One region of the Paenibacillus sp. JNUCC32 genome, then DNA from elsewhere that is predicted to be linked to it. Evidence: predicted binding sites of a transcription regulator. Region 1 holds the regulator's gene; each other region holds the start of a gene.
What was found. The regulator Rex, encoded in region 1, represses fermentation and respiration genes when NADH is low (regulators of the CRP and FNR family bind a similar motif). The targets are predictions, from matches to a motif close to TTGTGAAATATTTCACAA.
Positions count from the first base shown of each region.

Region 2: a site for Rex is predicted at 1,427-1,444, ahead of JNUCC32_RS15420 (nitrate/nitrite transporter). Genes of this name have one in related genera too.
Region 3: a site for Rex is predicted at 1,979-1,996, ahead of ric (iron-sulfur cluster repair di-iron protein). Genes of this name have one in related genera too.

Region 1 covers NZ_CP062260.1:3,173,244-3,176,525, forward strand. Annotated here, with positions in the region: gene JNUCC32_RS14150 (amidohydrolase) at 1-918, opposite strand, end outside; gene JNUCC32_RS14155 (redox-sensing transcriptional repressor Rex) at 893-1,558, opposite strand; gene dinG (ATP-dependent DNA helicase DinG) at 1,624-3,282, opposite strand, start outside.
Region 2 covers NZ_CP062260.1:3,425,763-3,429,044, reverse strand. Annotated here, with positions in the region: gene JNUCC32_RS15430 (sensor histidine kinase) at 1-703, shown strand, start outside; gene JNUCC32_RS15425 (response regulator transcription factor) at 700-1,347, shown strand; gene JNUCC32_RS15420 (nitrate/nitrite transporter) at 1,502-3,016, shown strand; gene JNUCC32_RS15415 (YwiC-like family protein) at 3,069-3,282, shown strand, end outside.
Region 3 covers NZ_CP062260.1:2,471,182-2,474,463, forward strand. Annotated here, with positions in the region: gene JNUCC32_RS11040 (methyl-accepting chemotaxis protein) at 179-1,048, opposite strand; gene ric (iron-sulfur cluster repair di-iron protein) at 1,251-1,949, opposite strand; gene JNUCC32_RS11050 (Ig-like domain-containing protein) at 2,176-3,282, opposite strand, start outside.

The DNA.
Region 1 (3,282 bases):
GCTAGCAGGTCCGTCGGTACCGAGCGACACCGTTACGCCGGCTTTCAGCAGCGCAGGTACGCGGGCGACTCCGCTGGCAAGCTTCAAATTGCTTCCGGGATTATGCGATACGGCTACTTGATGCTTGGCCAAGACTTCGATTTCCTCATCGGTCAGATGAACGGCATGGGCAAGGAGCGTAGGACGGGAGAACATGCCCAGCTTCTCCAAATGGGCAACGGGGCGAAGCCCGTAGTCCTTAACATTCTGAGCCACTTCAGTTTCCGTTTCGGACATATGGGTATGCAAAGGCAGGTTCAAGTCATGGGATGCTTGAACGAATTTTTCGATGAAATCCGGCGGGCAGGTATAAGGCGCGTGCGGCGAGATCATCGTCGTAATTCTGCCGTCAGCCTTGCCATGCCAATCCTTCGCGAATGCCACCGCCTCATCCAGCTTCTGCTGCTGTACCTCGGGCGGGCATAAACCGATTACGCCGCGCGTCAGGACGCCGCGCATTCCCGAGTCCTGGACAACCTTCGCGACCTGATCCATATGGTCATACATATCCACAAACGTCGTGGTTCCGCCCTTGATCATCTCCAGCACGGAGAGCGATGTGCCCCAATATACGTCGTGTGACGTGAATTTGGCTTCCATCGGCCACATTTTTTCCTGAAGCCATACCTGCAGCGCCAGATCGTCCCCATAGCCGCGAAGAAGCGACATGGCGGCATGTCCATGCGTGTTCACCAATCCGGGCAGGAAGAACAGATGGGTTCCGTCGATAATCTCTGTCCCCTCTTCCACGACGGGCTCCTCTTCGCCCAGGTACGTGATCCGGTCGTTCTCAACCACCAGGTATCCGCGAAGCACGGATTGGCTTTCCTCCAGTACTGCAAACGTTCCGTTCTTAACCATCCACTTCGTTGTTGTCATGTGCTGCATCCTCCTTGCCGTTATCCAAATAATAGGCCAAACTTTGCAAATCCGTTGTAAAATCAGCCGTATGAATCCGGATATGGGCTGGGGCTTTCAGGATGGTTGGCGCAAAGTTCAGAATCGCCTCGATCCCTGAGGCGATAAGCTGATTCGCTACGTTCTGCGCTTCGAAATCCGGAACGGTAATAATCCCGATTCGAATGCCGTGCTCATGAACCGTCTTCTCCAGCTCTTCCATCGGCTGTACGACCAAATTGTTAATTTTCATACCAACTTTGGGAGAATACGAATCGAAAATCGCCACAATCTTCATATTATCCTTCAGGAATGCATTGTAATTCGATAATGCATGTCCAAGATTACCGGCCCCGACCAATGCGACATTGATCTTCTGGTCCAGCTTCAGAATCTGGCGAATCTTCTCGATCAGATAAGAAACATCATATCCGATCCCTTTCCGTCCAAAATCACCGAAATACGCCAGGTCCTTACGAATTTGAGCAGGATTGAGGTCCAGCTTCTGTCCCAGCTCCTGGGAGGAAACCGTGGAAACCTCCCTCTTCTGAAGCTCATTCAAATAGCGCAAGTATACAGGTAATCTGCGGACCACGGCTTCCGAAATTTTTTCCGATTTCATGCATGCTCCCCCTAATAATAGGTTAATAACTACATCTTTTTTTGTTGATCGTGCTTGGTTTCACTTTATTCCGCTTGGTTTCCCGCGCTTGCCTCTTCCTGCAGCCATTCCGAAATTCGGGGAACGATCCCCTCTGTCGGCATATGCTCCATCTTCGGCCCCGGCAAGGAATATAAGAAATACTTCCCGTAATAGGATTCAATGACCCGCGTATCGTACACGATCACGATCCCTTTATCTTGTGCTGTTCGCACCAGACGCCCAAACCCCTGTTTGAAACGAATGACCGCTTGCGGAACCGAAAGCTTCATGAAGGGATTCTTCTTCTGCTGCTGCAGCAGTTCGCTCTTGGCCTCGACCAAGGGGTGATTCGGCGGCTGGAACGGAAGCCGGACGATGGCAAGACAAGTCAGCGCCTCGCCCGGGATGTCTACCCCTTCCCAGAAGGAGCTGGTGCCCAGCAGCACGGAAGCGCTGCTGTCCTGAAATCTTCGGATTAACTTGGTACGGCTGGTTCCGTCCATACCTTGTCCCAATACCGTGATGTCGCTTGATGCCAGCGCTTCTTTCAGCGGCTCGTGCACCTGGCGCAGCATCCGGTACGAAGTGAACAGGACGAGCATGCGGCCATGCGTAGCGACGGCCGTATCGGCCAAAGACTTCACGAGCGTATTCACAAAGAGTGCATCCCCAACCGATCCCTTCACGCTCGGAAAATCGCGCGGCACGACAAGAAGGGCTTGTTCCCTGTAATTAAACGGGGACGGGAGCTGAACCGTGTTCAGGTTCCCCGCTTCAGCCGCTTCCTGAAGACCCAGGTTTTCGATCATGAACTGAAACGATTTGTCCACCGACAAGGTCGCCGATGTCAGAATCACGCTTTGTTTCTTGTCAAAAAACAATTCCTTCAGATGAGCGCTCACGTCGACGGGCACGGCATACAACTGCAGCGATTTGCTGCGGAAATTGCCGTTCGCCTCCATCCAGTATACCGTGCCCTCATCGTTCAGGGCCATGAAGGAGCGCAGGTCTTCGCGATGCGAGGCCAGGTCCTTAAATAGGCCCGATAGGTCGGTTAACAGGCTGTCCGCGCTGTAGTCATCCAAATCTTCCTTCATTTCGGCGATCAGTTTATCGCCCTTGCGCACGACATCGCCCAGCGTCAGATGAATTTGATGCTCCAGTTCGGCCATCGAATCCCAATCCTTCGGCTTCTTAAGCGGGGACAGGCGGAGCGAGAATTGGCCGGCATCTCCCGGAGAAGCGTCTCCGCGTTCCGGAAGCAGTCCGAACAATTGATCGCTGAGCCGATCCCAGTTCTCTTTTGCGGTAATGAGGTCCGGATACAAACGGTCGATGACGGAAGACCATTCGACTGCCTTCTCGTGCGGCGAAGCTTGCAGCAGCTGGCGCAGAGCCGGGAGCTGCCCGCTTCGGCTGTCTTTGTACATGCGGGTCAAGGTATGGACCACCGAAAAATACTTCATCTGCAAGCCAAGGTGCTTGCCGGCGACATCCTCAAGATGATGCGCTTCGTCGATGACGAGGCGCTCATAGCTTGGCAGCAGCTGATGATTCGCCTTCACGTCGGTGAACAGCTTCGAATGGTTCGTAATGACGACATCCGCGATGCCTGCTTCATGCTTGGCCCTGTGATAGTAGCATTTGCGGAACCAAGGACAGGCGCGTCCGAGGCAAGAATCCGAATCGCTGGAGATGGTCTC
Region 2 (3,282 bases), 250 kb from region 1:
GACGAAGCAGCAGAAAACGCAGGAAATGCTGCAGCGGACGAATATGCTGAAATACGTCATCAAGGCACAGGAGGACGAGCGCAAGCGGATCTCGCGCGAGCTGCACGATAGCGTGGCTCAGGAGCTCTTAAGCTCGCTGGTCGACCTGCGCGTCGTTAAATATATGAATGTGGGCGAGGATGTGCTCAAGAAGCTGCACCAGACCGAGGCGTCTTTAACGAGGCTGCTGGATGATATCCGGCATTTGTCGGTCGAGCTTCGGCCCGCTTCCCTCGATGATTTGGGGCTGGAGGCTGCCTTCCGCTCCCATTTCAAATGGATCGGGAAGAATTACGGCATGCTGGTTGAATTCTCTGCCGAATTGGCGGCGGCCCGCTATGGCAGCGAGATTGAAACGGTGGTGTACCGGGTTTGCCAGGAAGCGGTGTTAAATGCCTTGAAATATTCGGGAACGGACGAGGTTCATGTCCGATTATGCGAGGAGAACGGCTGCCTTCAGTTAACCGTCCGGGACGATGGCGCCGGATTTAACATGATCATTGACGAAGCCAAGGGAACCGGACTCGGGCTGTACGGAATGCGCGAACGCGCTGAGCTCGTCGGTGGCCAGTTTACTTTGGTTTCCGCTCCCGGCGAGGGGACGACGGTTCAGCTGAAGATCCCGCTTACGAGCAGCGGCAAGGCGGAGGTGAGGGGAACATGAAAATTGTGATCGCGGATGATCATGCCGTGGTCCGCAGCGGATTTTCCATGATTCTGAATTACCAAGAGGATATGGAGGTCGTCGCGACGGCGGCAGACGGCATCGAGGCATACGCCATGGTGGCCAAGCACCGGCCGCATGTGCTGTTGATGGATTTAAGCATGCCTCCCGGCGAGAGCGGATTGATTGCCACAGGCAAGATCAGCAGCGAATTTCCGGAAACGAAAATTTTGATCCTGACCATGTATGACGATGACGATTACCTGTTCCATGTTTTGAAGAACGGAGCTTCGGGTTACGTGCTCAAAAATGCGCCGGATGATGAATTGATTTCGGCCATCCGGATGGTCCATAAGGGAGGAACCTACATCCACCCCCAGATGGCCACGTCCCTGGTCCGGGAATTTATCAAGAAAGACAGCGAGAGCGCGGAGCAGGATCCGTTCAACAGTCTGTCCCAACGGGAGATTGAAATCCTGCCGCTGATCGCGAAGGGCTATGGCAACAAGGAAATCGCGGAAAAACTATTTGTATCGGTCAAAACGGTGGAAGCGCACAAGGCCAAAATCATGGAAAAGCTGAAATTGAAGAGCCGCCCGGAGTTAGTGGAATATGCGCTGAAGAAAAAACTGCTGGATTTTTAATTATGGCGCATAAGCAGGGTGATTGCGGTAAGGAATAGGGAAGTTCCCCGGAGAGATTCAGGGAACTTCCCTATTCGCATTGTGAATAGGTGCACGTACAATAGGAGCTGGGGATCAATATGCCATTCATTACGCTTTGGAAAAGGTGATGGGAATGATCAAAAAGCTGCAGCTTCCGCTGCAAACAATGAATCTGGTGCTTGGTTTTATGGTATGGGTCATCATCTCCGCGCTCCTGCCGTTCATAAGAGAAGATATCGCCATTCCGGCAGACCGGATCGCCATTCTGACGGCCATTCCGGTGGTGCTGGGCTCGGTTCTGCGGATACCGCTCGGCTATTACGCCAACGTGGTCGGAGCACGAATTGTTTTTATATCCAGCTTCATCCTGCTGCTGTTTCCGGTCTATTTTATCAGCGTGGCTTCATCCTTTACGCATCTGGTCATCGGCGGCTTGTTCCTTGGGATCGGTGGGGCCGTGTTCTCGGTGGGCGTGACCTCATTGCCGAAATACTATGCAAAAGAGAAGCTGGGACTGGTCAATGGGATCTACGGGATGGGCAACATCGGTACAGCCATTACCACGTTTGCCGCACCGGTCATCGCAACGGGGATCGGATGGTCCAAAACCGTCCAGCTGTATTTGATCCTGCTGCTGATATTTGCATTATTCAATGTTTTTTTAGGCGACCGCAAAGAAATCAAGGTGAAAACACCGGTCATGGAACAGATCAAGGGTGTATATAAGAATGAAAAACTGTGGTTTTTCTCGCTTTTTTATTTCATTACCTTCGGTTCGTTCGTAGCCTTTACGGTGTACTTGCCGAACTTCCTGGTTTCTCATTTTGAGCTGGCCAAGGTGGATGCCGGGATGCGGACGGCCGGGTTCATCATGATCGCGACTTTTTTGCGTCCCGTCGGCGGCTGGCTTGCAGATCGATTTAAACCGCTGTTCTTATTAATGGGCGTATTCCTGGGGCTGACGGCTGCGGCTATCCTGTTGGCATTCTCCCCGTCCATCGGCTTGTATACGGCCGGCTGCTTAACCATAGCCGTTGGTGCGGGTCTCGGCAACGGGGTCATTTTCAAACTCGTGCCCCTTTATTTCAACAAGCAGGCCGGCATCGTGAATGGCATCGTGTCCATGATGGGCGGTCTTGGCGGTTTCTTTCCGCCGCTGATGCTTTCCTTTATCCATTCGGTTACGGGGCAGTATTCCATCGGCTTCATGGCTTTGTCGCAGGTTGCGCTTGCGAGCTTCGTCGTTGTGGTATGGATGTACTACCAGGACAAACTTGCCGTGCAATCCGAGGTGTTTAACTCCACCGGCCAAGGGATTCTGGTAACGGATCCAGGCGGAAGGATCAGTGCCGTCAATCCGGCATTCACGAAGCTAACGGGATACTCGGAGGAGGAAGTGCTCGGCAAAAATCCGAGCGTGCTGAAGTCCGGAAGGCAATCGCCGGCGTTTTACCGCGCGATGTGGTCTGAGATCATGGAACGCGGAAGCTGGCAGGGGGAGATTTGGAACCGCAGGAAAAACGGGGATGAATATTTGGAGCTGTTGACCATTAATGCCGTAAGGGACGAATCCGGCGACATCATTCATTATGTGGGTACCTTTAGCGATATTACATACCATTCGTCCGGCAATGCTTCGAGCGGCTGACAAGAGATGAATCGTTGTCGGTGCGAGCTGATGGATGGAGAGGGAGAGAGGCATGAATAAGACGAGGATTGTGATTCCGCGGGAGCATGGAGGCTGGGCCATGGTCTCTGTACCTTATTTCATCGGAATGGTGGCTGCCAAGCCGGCCCTTCTGCACCTTCCGCTGTTTTTGGCGTGGTTGTTTCTATATATGGCGTCCTATCCGTTTCTGCAATCCTTAAAGACCCCGGCCAAACGCAAAACCTGGATATCCTGGGGGACCGTTT
Region 3 (3,282 bases), 700 kb from region 1:
CCTTCAGCCCTTTCCCACAAAATCTGACATATTCAGTAAGTTCCCCTTATGCTTCAATCTCTATGCAAGATCGAGTATATAAAGGAGATCCTCAATCAAATAAAAAAAGAAGAAATACATCAGCGTATTTCTTCTTCCTGCAAATAAAATTGAAGAATTTAGGAGAGTCTCGGTTATCCTATTGCTTATTTTCTTTGGAATACAAGGTTTCTTCAGCAACCTGTGCCAGTTCCTCAGCCTTGATGCTAATCTCATGAATCGTTGCCGAGAACTCCTGAATCGTCCTTGACTGGGTATCGGTCAGCGTGTGGATATCGGCAAAAGCATGATTTAGCCGCTGCAAAAATTCTTGAATATTCTTGGTGATGCCATTAATCTGGTCCACATTCTCTTTGGAGCTTGTCGCCAGCTTCCGAATCTCATCGGCAACGACCGAGAACCCCCTACCGACTTCCCCAGCCCTTGCCGCTTCGATAGAAGCATTAAGGCCTAACATGCTGCTCTGATCCGAAATTTCCTTGACGACGGTGGAAATCTTGCCGATCTGCTGCGCACTGGAGCTAACCTCCGACATTTGGCCGGTTACGTCCGACACCCGATCGGTAAGGCGAGCGATGGATTGGTTAATATCTTCAATGGATGCGGTGGTCTGCTCGACAATCGCGGAAAAGCTCTCGGCCATCTCAAACAGCATATTCGCTTTTTCTAGGCTTGTACCCATGCCTACGCCGCCGATTACCCTGCCAAACTCGTCATGCAGCGGGATCGCCCGTGCAGCAAGCGGAAATCCAAACAGCTCTTTCGGAACGACTGCCGATATAGCTTTATTATTGCGGATGGCATCGGTTACGATATCCCCCTCCACGAGCGGGTCCCCAGGCTTGACGTTCAGCGAAAAGGTTCTTCCCGGAATGTTGATGATGAGCTTCTCCGTGTCGTAAATGCCAATCGTGATGTCATCATTCGTAAGACTTTTCAGAAGTGGAGCTACCTTGACAAAGGCCCCTATCATCTCGTGCTGTGTTTGTTCTTCAGTTACATTGCTCATGCTATCTCCCCCAACCCTTCATACGGGTGCTATTGTCCGCCATACCGTGTCCTTAAGCTTATTGGCGTATCATTGGGAACTGCATCTTCCCTTCTGATCACTATATTTATCGTCCGAATGCAGCGAATCGTTGAGTAGGATGACGGGCTGGAACAATAAATATCCCTTCCTCATTCGGTGAGGAAGGGACGTTGTCGAAAGGTTATACCGCTTGGCGCAGCCGCTCAAACAATATGTTGTTTTCCAGATGGATATGCTCGAAGGTATCCTTTTCAAGCATGGCTAACCGTTGAAAGACAAGCCGATACGTACCGCAGGCATCAGCCGGAAGCTCGAAATCGGATGTTACGTCCCGGAGCTCCTGCAGCAAGCTGCCGGCATGAGCATGTTCATGCTCCAGTTCGGATACGTGCGGCTTAAGCTCTGCTGCCGCTTGGTGGCTAGGGTCCGCCACAAATTTCAAGATGAGCGGAAATACACGTTCGTCCTCGTCCTTCGTATGCTCCAGCAGCTCCTTTTTCAATTCCGAGAAGAGCACCTGCACGCGAAGCAGCTCGGGATGGCGATCTCCATGCACACGGGCCAATTTCGTTACATAGGGCGTTAATGCCGGTAATTCATCACGGAGGAAGGCATGATGTTTTTGTTGGATGTGATCAATCAGTTCGGATTCCTTCAATGAAGCGGGACGGCTTTCCTGGTAATCGGCAAACTTGCTCTCTACGGACCGAACCTGCTCCAGAACGACGGCTGGATCCAGAAGACGCTGCTTGGCTGCCTCTTCCAAAGGCACCTGGCCGCCACAACAAAAATCGATGCGGAGGGATCGAAATAAATCCGCGGTTTGCGGGATAGATGTCACAATATCGGATACTTGGCTCTGAAGCGTGAATGAACTCATATTCAAACCTCCCTAGACTTAATACGTGTTTGTGAACTTTTTCACTCTTACAACTCAAGTATATGAAACTCCCATCCCCGCATATGTGATTGCAGTCATACTGAAATGTAACACTATGTGAACGATAGTATCGAAAGGACCACAGTAGCCAGGACAACAACAAACAGGGATGAAATCATCCCTGTTTTGTTCTCAAAGCTGCCCAGTTTCTTCGTCATCGTTCACATTACTCGGCCTTCGGACCGATGCCTGTCTTCGCCGAGATATTTACATTGGAAAATGTGGAAGTATTGTATTTCCACGTCTCGTTGTTAACTTTAGCCGCATCCGCCACAAGCCCGACATAGACTTGCTTCGGCAAATCGACTTGGACGTTTCCAACCGTGGTCCAGCTGGTTCCATCTTGAGAAACGAATGATGTGAATTGATTATCCTTGCGGACAAGCTTGATCCAATATGGCAGCTGAAATTCCTGTTCCGGCTGAATCCTCGCGACCTCGCCGCCCTCCTCGGCTCGACTAAGGGTTACGCCTCTTTTCCCCGTGCGAATATAAGGGACGACAAGGGAAACGAACGGGGCATCCTCTTTCAGGCTCTCGCGGAACATGATTCCGGCTTCCGCTTCCTCATTCGTCGGAGTGATGCTTTCAATCCGGGCAACGATTTCAGCATCTCCCTTTACCTTCTGATATGCAAAATGAAAGACGTCCTTCGTGCCGCCGATATCACCCGCGGATTTGACGGTCACTTCGCCCGGCGCGCCGCCGAGCTGCGTATGTCCCGGAATTCCCGGACTGCCGACATCGGCCGATTTCCAAGGCCTGATGCTCCCTTTAGTGTTCGCATGAACGACCACGCTCGTTGAGAATGCCATCGTGCCTGTATCGTCGATCGCTTTTGCGGCCCAGTAATGGGTGCCATCCGCAACGTCCGTCCACTGATAGCGGAACGGCATGCTTTCGTCCTCTCCAACCTTCTCTCCGTTCCGGTAAAACTCCACCTTGGTTACGCTGCCGTCTTCATCGGAAACGGACGCTTCAATCGTGACGTTCGAGCCGGCTTTTACCACCGTGTTGTTTGCCGGGGCGGTAATGACGGCTGAGGGATTGGCCGATCCGTTTCCTGGTATGGAATTCAGATAAAGCTCCAGATTCGTAAATCCTTCGTTATTGGTCATATTGCGGTCGCTCGGATCTATCGGGTCCAGCCCATGGGCGATCTCCCAATCATTCGGCATTCCATCATGATCGTCATCTTCTATTGTGGAAACAACCGGCTCCACGAGCGGATATCCGCCCACCTCATTCTGGGAGTTAATATGCATGCCGGTTCG